2 regions of the Anaerosinus sp. genome follow, and region 2 is predicted to be linked to the other one. Evidence: riboswitches for the same ligand, from Rfam matches in the RefSeq annotation. Region 2 holds a riboswitch; the other holds the start of a gene.
The links. Region 2 has a riboswitch for FMN ahead of ribB (3,4-dihydroxy-2-butanone-4-phosphate synthase). Riboswitches for the same ligand answer to the same signal wherever they lie in the genome.

Region 1: linked by a shared signal. The riboswitch ahead of ribD (bifunctional diaminohydroxyphosphoribosylaminopyrimidine deaminase/5-amino-6-(5-phosphoribosylamino)uracil reductase RibD) and the one ahead of ribB (3,4-dihydroxy-2-butanone-4-phosphate synthase) in region 2 are both predicted to bind FMN.

Annotation. Positions count from the first base shown of each region.
Region 1 covers NZ_CBDNNH010000004.1:70,415-78,295, reverse strand. Annotated here, with positions in the region: gene ACWZFG_RS03605 (PilN domain-containing protein) at 1-192, shown strand, start outside; gene ACWZFG_RS03600 (type IV pilus inner membrane component PilO) at 195-797, shown strand; gene aroC (chorismate synthase) at 846-1,997, shown strand; gene ACWZFG_RS03590 (shikimate kinase) at 2,002-2,529, shown strand; gene aroB (3-dehydroquinate synthase) at 2,516-3,622, shown strand; FMN riboswitch at 3,686-3,798, shown strand; gene ribD (bifunctional diaminohydroxyphosphoribosylaminopyrimidine deaminase/5-amino-6-(5-phosphoribosylamino)uracil reductase RibD) at 3,899-4,984, shown strand; gene ACWZFG_RS03575 (riboflavin synthase) at 4,999-5,646, shown strand; gene ACWZFG_RS03570 (bifunctional 3,4-dihydroxy-2-butanone-4-phosphate synthase/GTP cyclohydrolase II) at 5,660-6,880, shown strand; gene ribH (6,7-dimethyl-8-ribityllumazine synthase) at 6,873-7,337, shown strand; gene yfcE (phosphodiesterase) at 7,372-7,881, shown strand, end outside.
Region 2 covers NZ_CBDNNH010000017.1:75,760-83,640, reverse strand. Annotated here, with positions in the region: gene ACWZFG_RS08120 (Ppx/GppA phosphatase family protein) at 185-1,108, opposite strand; gene ACWZFG_RS08115 (N-acetylmuramoyl-L-alanine amidase) at 1,356-1,943, shown strand; FMN riboswitch at 1,989-2,127, shown strand; gene ribB (3,4-dihydroxy-2-butanone-4-phosphate synthase) at 2,192-2,836, shown strand; gene ACWZFG_RS08105 (nitroreductase family protein) at 2,897-3,427, opposite strand; gene queF (preQ(1) synthase) at 3,462-3,956, opposite strand; gene manZ (PTS mannose transporter subunit IID) at 4,173-4,997, opposite strand; gene ACWZFG_RS08090 (PTS mannose/fructose/sorbose transporter subunit IIC) at 5,026-5,844, opposite strand; gene ACWZFG_RS08085 (mannose/fructose/sorbose PTS transporter subunit IIB) at 5,900-6,376, opposite strand; gene ACWZFG_RS08080 (PTS sugar transporter subunit IIA) at 6,379-6,807, opposite strand; gene ACWZFG_RS08075 (sigma 54-interacting transcriptional regulator) at 7,192-7,881, opposite strand, start outside.

The DNA of each region.
Region 1 (7,881 bases), on a different contig from region 2:
CATATGGATGAAAAAAAAGTTGTTAGAATTAAAGGCAATGCCTCTAGTTATCCTCAATTAGCAACTTTTTTAAATCGTTTTGAAAATAATAAGGCATTTACTGAGGTATCTTTGACCAGTGCAAATGTTACCAAAGTATCGAATCAGGAGATTACTCAATTTGAAGTTACTGCAAAATTCAAGGAGTTATAGAAATGAATTTATCATTGACAAAACTTGAGTTAAAATATAAACTGACATTATTCTCACTTATTTTAATCATTTTAAATATAATTTTCTACTTTTTCATCTATAGTCCGCAGAGTGAGGAAATTTGTACATTAAATAATCAATTGGAATTAGAACAGCAACAAATTAAAGTAATAGAAGATTTTATTAGTAACCATCCTGATATTAACGCTTATGATAATGAACTAAATAGTAAATTAGATAAAATAAATAAGATGATTCCTGAAAATCCTGATGTCAGCCTTTTTATTGATGAGATTTCAAAAATTGCTATACAGTCATCTATTCAAATTAACAATATTACTCCTGGTGAACTAGTTGATAAAAATAATTATCGTGAGTTTAGGATAGCTTTAAAAATAAGCGGTGATTATTTCGATTTCTTGAAATTTTTGCAAGCTTTAAATAGACTAGATCGATTGACAAGTATTTCTACGATTCAAGCATCGGCAAAAGGAAATATTGTGGAAAGTGATTTAGCATTAGTTGTTTACTGTTATGGAAGTTCAAAGGATTCATCTGGAGAAAATGCAAAAGCAACAAAATCATCTGCGTCTAAAACCAATTAGGTTAGACGCAGTTTTTTAATAGAAATAAAATGAAAAAGGAGATATAATATGTTTCGTTTTTTAACTGCAGGAGAATCTCATGGGCAATGCTTAGTTACAATTATAGAAGGATTACCTTCGGGTATTAAAATTGATATTAATAAAATTAATACCGATTTAGCGAGGCGCCAACAGGGCTATGGTCGTGGAGGTAGAATGAAAATAGAAACGGATAAAGCTGATATTTTATCAGGTGTTCGTTTTGGTGAAACTATTGGAGATCCAATTACAATTAGAATTAATAATAAAGATTGGTCTAATTGGGAAGAAAGAATGTCTGTATTTGGTAACGTTGCAGGAGCAAAAGTGACAGCAGCTCGTCCAGGTCACGCTGATTTAATTGGCAGCCAAAAATATAATCGTGAAGATATTCGTGATATTTTAGAACGAGCAAGTGCTAGGGAAACAGCGACAAGAGTTGCTGTAGGAGCTATAGCCAAATGTTTGCTATCAGCTTGTGGAATCGAAATTAGATCTCATGTTACTAATATTGGTGGTGTTAAAGTTAATCCTAAGAATATAGATTATACAATATTGAAAGAATCTAAAGTAGAATCAGAATTAAATTGTTGTGATAAAATTGCTGAAGCGAAAATGAAAGATGCAATTGATCAAGCGAAGAAAAATGGCGATACTTTAGGTGGAGTCTTTGAAATAGTTGTATTTAATACGATTCCTGGTTTGGGGAGCCACATTCAGTGGGATAGAAGACTTGATGCAAAATTGGCGAGTGCGCTAATGTCTATACAAGCAATTAAAGGGGTAGAAGTGGGTGAAGGTTTTGAATTTGCCAATTTACCAGGAAGTCAATCCCATGATGAAATGTTTTATAATGCGAATAAGAACGTCTATCGAAAAACAAATCATGCAGGTGGAATTGAGGGTGGCATGAGCAATGGAGAAGCTATTGTAATTAAAGCTGTAATGAAACCAATCCCTACCTTGATGCGTCCATTAGCTTCGGTTGATATAAACTCTAAGGAAGAAGTAAAAGCGAATACAGAGCGAAGCGATGTTTGTGCAGTCTCTGCAGCCTCAGTAGTAGGCGAAGCAATGACGGCAATTGTGCTTGCGGAACTGTTAATTGAAAAGTTTGGTGGAGACAATATTTGTGACTTAAAGGCAGCAATAGATCATTACATAGCAAGAATAAATAGGTGATATGATGAAAAATGTTATATTAATTGGCTTTATGGGCACAGGAAAGACGAGTACTGGACGATTATTGGCTAATAGAATAGGGTATTCTTTTATCGACACTGATAATAAGATTGAAGCTGTAAATAAGATGAGTATTCCGGAAATGTTTCGAAAATATGGAGAAAAATATTTTCGTGAAAGAGAAACAGAAATTATCAAAACTATTGCCAAATATCATCATGCAGTTATCTCAACTGGCGGAGGTGTGGTTCTTAATCCACATAATATGAATTTGCTAAGCCAAAATGGAGTTGTTGTCTCACTAACTGCTTCAATTGATTCTATTTTAGAGAGAACTAGCAGAAGAAATTCACGTCCTTTATTAGAAACGGTTGATCGACGTAAGGTAATTGAGGAGTTGCTAAAATCTCGTATAGAATTTTATCGTAAAGCGGATTGTGTGATTGATACAAGCAATATTTCGCCGTTACAAGTAACAGATAAAATCATTGATTTTATGAGAAAAGGGGGGATTTTACGTGCAAGAGGTTAGCGTTGTGCTTGGTAGTCAGAGTTACGATATTCATATTGGTGAAGGTTTTTTGGACCAATTAGAAGTACTGATGCAATCCTTTTCTTTTTCAAAGCGAGGCTTGTTAATTTCAGATAGTAATGTAGCACTTTTATATGGGGATAAACTATTAAATATCCTGAATCAAAATGGGTTTGCATTCGATTTGTTTGTTGTTCATGCAGGTGAGCAGGCAAAATCATTTAATATCGCACAAAAAATTTATACGAAAGTAATTGAATTGGGGTTAGATAGAAAATCTCCGATAATCGCATTAGGCGGGGGCGTGGTTGGAGATTTAACAGGCTTTATTGCTGCTACTTATTTGCGTGGTGTACCGTTTATACAGATTCCAACCAGCCTATTAGCGCAAGTAGATTCAAGTGTAGGCGGAAAGGTTGCAATTAATCACGAGTTAGGTAAAAATTTGATTGGTGCTTTTTATCAACCTAAATTTGTTCTGATTGATTTAGAGATATTACAAACACTTCCGCAACGTGAAATTTATTCAGGATTAGCGGAAATTATTAAATATGGGATTATTGCTGACGATAAGTTTTTTGATTATTTAGATACAAATAGTCAAAAAATATTGGAACTTGATAAAAATACATTATCTCATATAATTCGGCGTTCATGTGAGATAAAGGCAGATGTGGTGAGTAAAGATGAAAAGGAAGCTGGACTGCGGATTATTTTGAATTTTGGGCATACAATTGCGCATGCGGTTGAAAGTGATACGGGTTATAAAAAATATAATCATGGTGAAGCAGTTGGGATAGGAATGCATGGAGCCGCCTTATTAAGTCACTATTTAGGGCTTATTGATGAAACGGTTTTAAATAGAGTCATTCAGATCATACAAAAATTTCAGTTGCCTTTATATGCTTTTGATTGTACGATTGAAAACTTATTTGAATTTATTGGTCGGGATAAAAAAGTGACGAGTGGTAAAGTAAAGTGGGTATTGATGAACTCGATTGGGCAGGTAATTATTCGTAATGATATTTCAGATGACTTAGTAAAAAGAGTTTTATCTGAAATTGTAAAATCTTCCGATAGTAAGAATCTATGATAAATTTACTTGATTATTTTGGTGCACGATGTTAGAATTTAATTATTATTTATATATAATTTAAGCAGTCTTTGGGGAAGGTGAAACTCCTTACCGGCGGTAAAGCCCGCGAGCCTTTTGGCAGATTCGGTGAAATTCCGAGGCCGACAGTATAGTCTGGATGAAAAAAGACTTAGCTTATAGGAATTTTTATTTACTATAGGTATGTCTGTCTGAGGCTGTTAAAAGGGATGAATCTCTTTTTAATAGTCTCTTTATTTTTAGGGAGATGATTTAATGGATGAAATTTATATGCGTGAAGCATTAAGAATCGCTGCCTATGCATCAGGGCGAACAACGCCAAATCCATTAGTTGGTGCCGTTATTGTAAAAGATAATCGAATTGTGGGACAAGGCTGGCATAGAAAAGCTGGAACAGAGCATGCTGAAATTCATGCGCTACACCAAGCAGGAGAGTTAGCAAAAGGTGCAGATATTTATGTTACGTTAGAACCGTGTTCGCATTATGGGAAAACACCACCTTGCTGCCAAGCGATAATAAAAGCAGGGATAAAAAAAGTCATTGTAGCGATGACTGATCCGAACCCACTGGTTGCAGGAAATGGATTAAAAGAATTAAAAGCAGCAGGAATTGAAGTGGTTGAGGGTGTATGTCGCGATGAGGCAGAGAAACTAAATGAAGTTTTTCTAAAGTGGATTGTACATAAAATGCCCTTTATTGTCGTAAAAACGGCGATGACCTTAGATGGAAAAATTGCAACTGTTTCTGGGGATTCAAAATGGATAACAAATGAAAAATCACGTAAATTCGTACATCAATTACGTGATTTATATGATGGAATTTTAATTGGAATTGGGACTGTTTTAGCTGATAATCCTACGTTAACAACAAGACTAGACCACTTGGGAAAAAATCCAGTTCGCATCATTGTCGATAGCAAGGCACGAATTCCGTTAGATTCTATTGTTATAACGGATAAAAGTGCACATACTATTCTTGCGGTTACAGAAAGAGCATCTCAAGAAAAAATCGCGGCTTTACTTCAAGTAGGAATTGAAGTGATTGTGACGAAGGAAAAAGCTGATCGAGTTGATTTAAGTGATCTACTTAAAATTTTAGCTGAAAAAAATATTTGTAGTATCTTGGTTGAGGGTGGTTCAAGAATAAATTATTCATTTTTTGTTGAACATTTAGTGGATAAGGTGCATTGCTTTATTGCACCTAAAATTATTGGCGGAACAGATGCAGCTTCTCCGGTAGGCGGAAAAGGAACTTTTTATATGAAAGATGCCTATCAGTTAAATGATATTACTACGGAGCGCTTTGATGAAGATATTTTAATTACCGGCTATGTAAGATAAGGAGGCATAGGTTATTGTTTACAGGGCTTATTGAAGAATTAGGAATCGTAAAGGCAATTCAATCTGGTGCTAAATCAATTCAACTTACAATTACGGCAAAAAAAGTGCTTGAAGATGTAAAAATAGGAGACAGTATCGCAGTCAATGGAACTTGCCTTACGGTTGTTCGTTATCATCAACATGACTTTACAGCGGATGTTATGCCAGAGACAGTAAAAAGAACTGTTTTATCACAGCTCAAGATTGGTGATGTTGTAAATTTAGAAAGAACTTTGGCATTAGGTGATCGATTTGGGGGGCATATCGTTAGTGGTCATATTGATGGAATTGGAACAATTCTAAGTATGACAAAGGATGATAATGCAATTGTTGTAAAAATAAAAGTTGCAGACCATTTATTACGTTATATCATTGAAAAAGGGTCTGTAGCGATTGATGGTATCAGTTTAACGGTTGTTGAGATGGCAGATTCGTATTTTTCAGTATCTCTGATTCCACATAGTGCGCAAATGACGACTTTAGGAAAGAAAGCTGTTGGAGATATTGTTAATATTGAAAATGATATTATCGGAAAATACGTAGAACGTTTGCTGAATTTATCGGTAAAAGAAGAGAAAACAACAAGTATATCTATGGATTTCTTGCGAGAAAATGGATTTTAATGGAGGGAATATAATGAGTTTTAGCTCGATTGAATCGGCAATAGAAGATATAAAATTAGGTAAAATGATTATTGTTGTTGATGATGAAGAACGCGAAAATGAGGGCGACCTTCTTATGGCTGCGGAAATGGTTACTCCAGAAGCGATTAATTTTATGGCTACATATGGTAGAGGGCTAATTTGTATGCCTGTGCATGGAAAAAGATTAGATGAATTAGAATTAGATGCAATGGTAATGCATAATACAGATGCGAATGGAACTGCTTTTACTGTTTCAGTAGATGCATATGATACAACAACTGGGATATCCGCATATGAACGTGCTTATACAGTAAAGGCAATTTTAGATCCGAAAACTACTTCCGATAAATTACGTCGTCCTGGACATGTTTTCCCTTTGAGGGCAGTAGATGGCGGGGTTTTGAGACGTGCAGGGCATACTGAAGCTGCTGTAGATCTTGCTAAATTAGCAGGATTTACTCCTGCAGGAGTCATTTGTGAAATTATGAATGATGATGGAAAAATGGCACGCGTACCTGATTTATTGAAGTTTGCTCAAAAGCATGACTTGAAAATTATTACGATAGCCGATTTAATTAAATATCGCAAATCAACAGAAAATTTTATCAAATGCGTTGCTACAACTTCTCTCCCGTCCAAATTTGGTCAATTTAAATTGGCTGCATATGAAGATAGACTAACAGGCAAATGTCATGTAGCGATGATAAAGGGAGATGTAGAAAATAAAGAAAATGTATTGGTTCGAGTACATTCTGAATGCTTAACAGGAGATGTATTTGGATCTTTACGTTGTGATTGTGGAGACCAGTTAGCAAGGGCTATGGAACGAATAGAAGAAGAAGGTCAAGGCGTTTTATTATATATGCGTCAAGAGGGACGTGGCATTGGCTTAGCAAATAAAATTCGGGCTTACGAATTACAAGATCAAGGAAAAGATACAGTTGAAGCAAACTTATTATTAGGGTTTGCACCAGATTTACGAGATTATGGAATTGGGGCGCAAATTCTTTCTGATTTAGGGCTAACGAGCATTCGACTGCTAACAAATAATCCTGAAAAACGTGCTGGGCTTGAAGGTTATGGATTGAAAATTGTAGAGAGAGTACCATTAGAAATCAAAGCGAATAAGTTTAATAAAAAATATTTATCTATAAAAAAAGTAAAAATGGGACATATGTTGAAAGGTTATGAGGGGGACGTAAAGAATGGCTAATATTATTGAAGGTAAATTAACAGCAGAAGGATTAAAAGTAGGAATTGTAGTAGCAAGGTTTAATGAATTTATTACAAGCAAACTATTGGGAGGTGCATTAGATGGATTAAAGCGTCATGGGGCAGATGATGCAGATATTGATGTTGTATGGGTGCCAGGTGCTTATGAAATTCCAATGCTTGCTCAAAAAATGGCGACAAGCAAAAAATATGATGCAGTTATTTGCTTAGGCGCAGTGATTCGTGGATCAACTACACATTATGATTATGTTTGTAATGAAGTTGCTAAAGGCGTTGCTCAAGTTGGTTTAGCTAGCGGAGTTCCAACAATTTTTGGCGTAGTGACAACAGAAAATATTGAACAAGCAATTGAGCGTGCTGGCACAAAGGCTGGAAATAAAGGCTATGACGGTGCTATGGCAGCGATTGAAATGGCTAATTTATTAAAATCCATGTAATATATTTCCAGGGGAATGAAAGGTGGTATCTATCATGAAAATCGGTGTTATTAGTGATACACATGGTTCAGTGGAAATATGGAAAAAAGTTTATCAAAGTTTTTTTTCTGATGCGGATTTCATCATTCATGCAGGCGATGTTTTATACCATGGCCCGCGAAATCCGATTTTAGATGACTATAATCCAGCATCATTGGTTGAAGCTTTAAATGAATGTCCGATTCCACTTCATATCGCAAAGGGCAATTGTGATTCCGAGGTAGATGCAATGGTGCTTAACATGCCTTTACAAGCACCTTATGCTTATCTTGTGATTGACGGAAAAAGGATTTTAGTTACGCATGGTCACTTGTTTAGTGAGAAAGAAAAAATTGCGTTAGCAAAACACCTGAAAGTAGATCTTTTTATTACTGGACATATTCATACAAATGTCTTGGAAAAAATAAATGAGACAATCTTTTTAAATCCAGGTTCACCCTCTATGTCAAAGCGAGCTGATAAGAAATCCACCATTGCGATAATTGAGGCTGATAGGATAAGCATT
Region 2 (7,881 bases):
CTTAGCTCTCTGTGAGTGCGCTAATGATTTTACTCCCCTATCACCAGTTTCAATCTTTATTCATCTTTTAATACACTTAATCTAACACATCGGTTTTATATTGTCAATATTTTTTCTCTATGTTTTTACTCAAAAGACAAATGTTTGACCTGTCTACATGATCCTAAACCTAAGCTAGAATAATTTAGGTATGGTGACTTAACACTTTACTATACAAGTAACCTTCTCGAACACCAGACATACTTACCCTTAATAAGCAACTTTCATACTTTTTTAACAATGTGTTTAAAATAATCAATCCAGGCATCAACGTACGCAAACGATATGGTGCGATTCTGGAAATCACATCTAAAAGCTGCCGTGGAGCTTTTTCTCTTTCTTGCATTAACACCTCTGTAATTTGATAAACATCTTTTGATTCCAATTCATTACGCCATTGTAGATTTTGATAAAAATTCTGCTTTAATTTATTTACCGCTCTTACCGTTCCCCCCACTCCATACCCAAACTTATATTGCGCATGTGTAAAATCTTTATCATCCGTTTGCTCTAATTTTTCTAAAACAGCCCGTTCAATCTTCTCTTTTTCCTCCATTGTTGGATGTAATCCTACAATATAATCCCGATAAGCACTCAAAGACCCTATTTGTAAACTCAAAGCTTTCTGATAAATTCCTTTTTTATAGATGACCAATTCCGTACTACCGCCACCAATATCAATCAATATTCCATCTGATAATGATTGCAATCTTGATGCACCAATAAAACTTAACTTACCTTCTTCCTCTCCCGATATCACTTCTATTTTTAAATTTGTTTGTTGCTCAATTTCATCTACAGCTTCCCTACTATTTGATATATTACGAAATGCAGCTGTAGCAAAAGCATACTTATTCTGCACATTAAAATTTTCTAAAATCATTCTATATTCATTTAAAACATGACATGCTTTCTCAATTCCTTGTTTAGACATCGCTCCATTTTTTACATAAGAAGCTAAACCAGTTGCATCTTTCTTATGCAATAAAACACGAAACTTAACACTTTCAACTTTATAAATCGTCATTCGAATTGTATTTGAGCCAATATCGATAACTCCATATACCAAGGCAATCTCTCCTAACTATGACACCGCTAACTACTTTGAAGTAAAATTCGACATGAACGTAAAAATTACCTTTGACCATAATTTAAATTGTAGTATAATTGATAAATATTGCGTAGATGGGAGAATTTTATCATTGTTAAACTATAAAAAAATTTTGTTTTTTATTTTCTGCCTTTGCTTTTTTCCAATATCCAGCTTCGCAAATACACCTGAATATTCCGATTCTGAAAAGTTCTCCATTATTTCTTTGTCAGAACTTGAAATGTTAGCCTATAACGCCAAACCAGCTTTATTAAAAGCAGCGCAAGCAAAAAATCGTCCCATTAAAATTTACCTACATTGGACTGGTATGCCTTATAGCGAATTATTCGATGCTTATCATATCAATATCGACTACGACGGAACAATCTATTTATCAGGCAAAAGTTTATCTGAACTTCGTCCACATACGTATATGCGAAATAGCGGAAGTATTGGCATTACAATAAATGCCGCATATCAAGCAACACCAGAAGACATAGGGCCCGAACCGCCGACCAAAGTTCAAATTGAGAATTTAGCCAAATCAATTGCTGTTCTCGCCTATGCGTTAGATATTCCAATTGATATTGAACACGTAATGACTCATGGAGAAGCTGGCGATAACGTCGATAGAATTTTCCCACCTTATGAAAATAACGGAGTTCCTTATGGAATGTATGGGGACTTGCATTCTAAAGAAAGATGGGATTTGGCAATTTTACAAAATGATGATGAATTTGGCAGCGGAGGATCCACAATCCGAGCAAAAGCAAATCAATATCTCGTACAATTAAAATATCCAAAAAAGAAATAAATTCTTGACTTTACCCTTTCAAAGAGTATCATATAGTATTGTATGACTTATTCTCAGGGTAGGGTGAAATTCCCAATCGGCGGTAATCAATATTGAAAGTCCGCAAGCGTTTCTTTTTAGAAAGTCAGCAGAACCGGTGCGAATCCGGTACCGACAGTTAAAGTCTGGATGAAAGAGAGTAGGCAGTAATATTCTGTCTTTTTACTCACCCTTCTATAAGTCCAAATTATCATTTGGAGGAATTTTTGATGAAGGAAAATTTATTATCTCAATTCGGTACAGAAATTGAACGCGTTGAAAAAGCAATCCGCGCATTTCAACAGGGTAGCGGCGTCATCGTTGTCGATGATGAGAATCGCGAAAATGAAGGCGATTTAATTTTCGCTGCGGAAACTCTAACCAATGAGCAGATGGCACTGCAAATTCATGATTGCAGTGGCATTGTTTGCCTTTGTTTAACAGAAAGCAAAATTGCTGAACTTGGAATTCCAATGATGGTTGAACATAATACGAGTCCTTTTGGCACAGGATTTACCGAATCAATTGAAGCGGTTGTTGGTGTAACGACAGGAGTATCAGCGGCCGATCGCGTTACTACAGTCAAAGCTGCGATTGCCGATGGAGCCAAACCATCCGATTTAAATAGACCAGGACATGTGTTCCCGCTTCGTGCAAAACAAGGCGGTGTCCTTGAGCGTGACGGGCATACCGAAGCGACTGTAGATTTAGCAAGGCTTGCCGGATTGAAACCATGCGGTGTTCTTTGTGAAATAACAAACCCAGATGGAACAATGACTCGCTTACCAGGTCTTGTCGATTATGCAAAAAAACATAACTTTCCGATTGTAAGTATTCCTGATCTTATTGCATATCGCAAACAGTTTAATAAATAAACAAAACAGCTATGAAGCATCTCAATCGAGATATTTCATAGCTGTTTTTATTATCCATAATTAACGTATAAAATTTACGATGCAATTGTGTTTTAATACTTCTTGTTTATGCAGGTTCGCTTTATATCCGATTGCCAATGCACTAGAATAAATATATTCTTCCGGAATACTTAAGTCTTGTTTTAACTTACGTCCTTCTTCGCTTTTAAATAAGGATTGAATAAGCGGCAGCCAACAACAGCCTATACCCTTTCTATCCCCAGCCAGCATCATATTACCAATCGTTGCATTCGCAGCATTAATCGTGTCTGTATCATCTTTTTGACTTGATACAATAATTAATGTCGGCGCCATCGAGATACTATTTTGCATCGCCCGATTATTACTTAATTCATCTTTCCATAATTGACGAATACGATCTAAAACTTCCATTTTCTGAATAACGAGAAAATGCCAATTTTGAATTTGAATTGTATCTGACACAAATTGCCCAGCCTCTAAAATATCACATAATTCATCCCCAACAATTTGCCTTGATTCAAATTGATAAACGCTTTTTCTTGTTAATACGTTCGATAATAATTCATTCATATTCCTAACCCCACTCTATCGAAGTTTCCCTATTTTAACGATTATCTACCTTATCCATACCAACTAAATCATGTGCTTTAAAGCGTTCCCACGCCATTTCTTCGTATTTTGTTCCCGGTCTGCCATAATTACAATATGGGTCAATCGAAATTCCTCCACGCGGTAAAAATTTCCCCCAAACCTCTATATATTTAGGATCCATTTTAGCTATTAAATCCTTCATGATAATATTTACAACATCTTCATGGAATCCACCATGATTTCTAAAGCTGAATAAATATAGTTTCAAAGATTTACTTTCTACCATTTTTATTTCCGGTATATAGCTGATATAGATTGTTGCAAAATCAGGCTGCCCTGTGATCGGGCATAAACTTGTAAATTCCGGACAATTAAATTTCACCCAATATGCGTTATCTATGTGTTTATTATCAAATGTCTCCAATACTTCAGGATCGTAATTATAATTATAGGCAGTGCCTTGTTTTCCTAATAAAGTTAAATCTTTCATTTCTTCTGTTCTATCCATTTATTCATCTCCTTGGCTACCATTTACTCACTTTATTATATATTTTTTGGTTTTATCATGCAAACATTAAAACAGTAATTCTCTTATTTTTTAATTTCTTTTTACTACAACTTTTCAAATATTGTAAAAAAGAAAAAGACTATTTACTATTCACATTAGCATTAGTCTTCCTCTTTTTTGTGTGAGTATTTATATATTTTTAGAGAATGAGCCAAATTATTTTAGTATACCTAATGCAAAACCTGCGATACCAATAGCGAATAAACCAAAGATAATCCAAAGTGCATTTACTTTCTTTTTCAATAAATTCATGCACATGAATGTTAATAAAAGTGGCACTAAGCCAGGCATCAATTGATTTAAAATATCTTGTACAGTCGTAACTACAATTGTACCATCTTGCATTGCTATTTCTGATACAACGAGCGGAATATTTACTGATGTCCACTTACAAACTAATGCACCCATAACGAATAAGCCAAGAATAGAAGCGCCTTCTGTAATCTTTTGCAATTTATTACCTGCAAGATCTTTTACGATATCGGTTCCTTTTGCATATCCATACTGAATCCCATACCATCTAACACCTAAGCGAACTGCATTGAAAAGTACAAAAAATAAAATCGGGCCAAATAAACTTCCACCTAAAGCAAGTGATGCCCCCATAGCAGCTACCATTGGACGAAGTGTTCCCCAGAAAATCGGATCACCAACACCAGCAAGCGGGCCCATCATTCCTACTTTAATCCCATTGATTACACCATCAGGAATATCCGCTCCATTGGCTCTTTGCTCTTCCATTGCTGCCGTAATCCCAATAATCGGTGCAGTAACAAATGGTTGTGTATTATAAAATTCCAAATGTCTTTTTAATGCGTCTACACGGTCTTGCCCTTGATACAATCTTTTTATAATTGGAATCATCCCAAAACAATATCCAAGCGCCTGCATTCTTTCAAAGTTCCATGAACCTTGTAAAAAATTTGAGCGAATAAATGCACTAAACATATCACCTTTAGTTAATTTTTTCTCTGCTCCCACGATTATCATCCTCCTTTTATTTCGCAAATTAATCGTCTAAATCGTCGTCTAAATCGTCATTTAAGTTATTTGCTGATGCATTTCCAGCAACTGCTGGAGCACTTGCAACTTGGTATTTAGGATTTAATTGAATATATACAATTGCCATTACAAGACCAATTACACCAAAAGCGACAAGATTGAAATTGGTAAACGCTGCACAAACAAAACCTAAAAAGAAGAAAGGCATTAAATATTTAGCCCCCATCATATTGATTACCATTGCATACCCTACAACTACGATAAATCCGCCAGCTACTTGTAATCCACCAGTAACTACTGGTGGAATCGCAGCCAACATGCTTTGTACTGCACCAGTACCGACAAACATTGCAACTAATACAGCTGGAACTGCAACACGCAATGCTTGAATAAATAAAGCCGCTATATGGCAAAAATCTACGCCATTTAAATTACCTGCTTTAGCAAAATCGTCCGCTTTATGTTGGAAAAAGATCGTGATCGTTCTTGCAAAAATCGTAAGTACTTGACCTGCTGCGGCAAGCGGCATTGCAATTGCAATACCAGCACCAATACTTTGATGTCCTGCAATAACTAAAATCGTAGAAATAACAGAAGCCAATGCTGCATCTGGCGCCATTGCAGCACCAATATTCATCCAGCCAAGAGCAATCATTTCTAATGTACCACCAATAATAATTCCTGTTGTCATATCACCTAAAATAAGACCTACTGCTGTACAAGCGATTAATGGGCGATGGGTTTGAAACTCGTCTAGTACACTCCCCATGCCACTAATGCACGATACAATAAAAACCGCAATAATCTGCATAGTACTAAGTTCCATGATTTATCCCTCCATTTTCTCTATTCTCTTTTTATAAATAAAATTTTACTTTCAATTATTTCAATATACTCATCAAATCAATTTTTGTATCTGTATTTACTTTTCTAATTTCTAACTCAATGCCTTTTTCATGCAAAGCTTGGAAAGCTTTACGATCTTGATCGTCGACAGAAACCGCTTGTGTAAGCTGTGTTTTACCTTCTTTAAAGCTCATTCCACCAATGTTAACCGAGGCAATTTGAACTCCACCATCAACCATTCTAAGAACGCTCGTTGGATTTGTGAAAAGCAACATTACTTTTACCCCCTCATACTTAGGATTTTTATATGCACGAATTGCTTTCTCTACATCAACAACATTTGCTTTAATTCCTGGAGGAGCAACTTGTGTTAGTAATGTTTTCCTAATCGTATCGTTGGCAACATCGTCATCACAAACGATAATACGTTCGCATCCCGTGACTTTCGTCCAAATTGTTGCTACCTGTCCATGAATTAAACGGTCATCAATTCTTGCTAATACAATATTCATCATTATAAATCATCCTCCTCATTTTGAATTGTGCTCATATGAAAACACTGCATTCCATTTTTGCCTGCGTCTACTGCTTTTTCCATGGCACCTATGATATCTACTTCAGAATACGCTTGTTGATATCCGAACATTTCAATTAGCATTGACAAGTTTACGCCCGTAACCACTCCGTACTTTTCCTGTCCTGCTGCAATTCGACAAGCGGCATTATAAGGACTACCACCAAACAAATCATTCAAAAATAATACTCCATCCTCAATATCCAGTTCAGATAAAGCAGTTTCATATTTCCTTGCTAAATCCTCTGCACCTTCTCCCGGCAGTAAAGTTACAGCCTTTACATTGGATAAAGTACCACAAATCATTTCACAAGTACGAATCAGTTCTATCGCAAAATTCCCGTGAGTCCCTACGATAACTGCCAGCATTTGGTATCCTCCTTCTGGTTACTTTTCTTTTTTCTATACACCCATAATATATTGCAAATCGCGTGCCAACTTTGTGTATTATTTAAAATTAACTTTATCCGATGACTAACCCGCTCTAAAATTCCCACCTTTCTGAGCGTGAATAATCCCCAAAGAGCATAGGTGATCCGGTTGAGTCTCTGAATAAGGGCAACTAAGATTCAAAAGAAATAAAAGATTTATCTGAATCAATTCTACTTTATTATCTGCTTTACAAGCTAAAAATATCCTTTTCCAATACTCTACGGCTCTAAATAATACACTATCTTAAAATTTATTAATACACTATTTTAAAATAGAAAAATACACTATCTCAGTATTTCCCCAAGATAGTGTATCGAAAAGTTAAAACATTTGCGCCATGTAATAAATTTCATCATCGCTTAATATGATATTCAATGTTTTTTCAAATACACTTGCGGCCTTTTTTATCATCTTAACCTTCAGTGTATCAACCTCATCAATTTCCCCCTGATATTTTAGCCCCTCTTGAACGACCATTCTTTCTAATGCACAACCACAATGAACAATTAAACGAATTCTAAGTGGATTATTCCATTTTCGTTTTGATTCTTTTTCTAATACACTTTGAAAGTCTATTAATACACTCATAATCTTTTTTGGATTTAAATAAGTTAAAAACTTTTCTAAAGATTCTTCACATAAATTCCGTACCACAACATTCTTATCGTTTTTGACAATTTTTAAATCGCTTTTTAATATTTTACGCAAAAAATCTTTAGCCTCACCACTGATTACTTTTTCCAAGGGGATAAAGGGAATATCTAGTGGTGGCTTTACCATGCCAACCGCAGCAATAATTTTATAACTTGTTTCTAAATCAAGTATACTTGATTTCATCTGATTAACACCAATAGGAATTACATCAACTTTTCGATTTGTAATGCTGTCTAATTCTTCTTCAATAAGTTCTTTCAGCTTTACTGCCGCACCTTCACCAGAAGTGCATATAGTAATAATTACTTCTTTTGCCTTTTCTTCTGGTGCAGTAAAGTCAATATCATAACCTTTAAA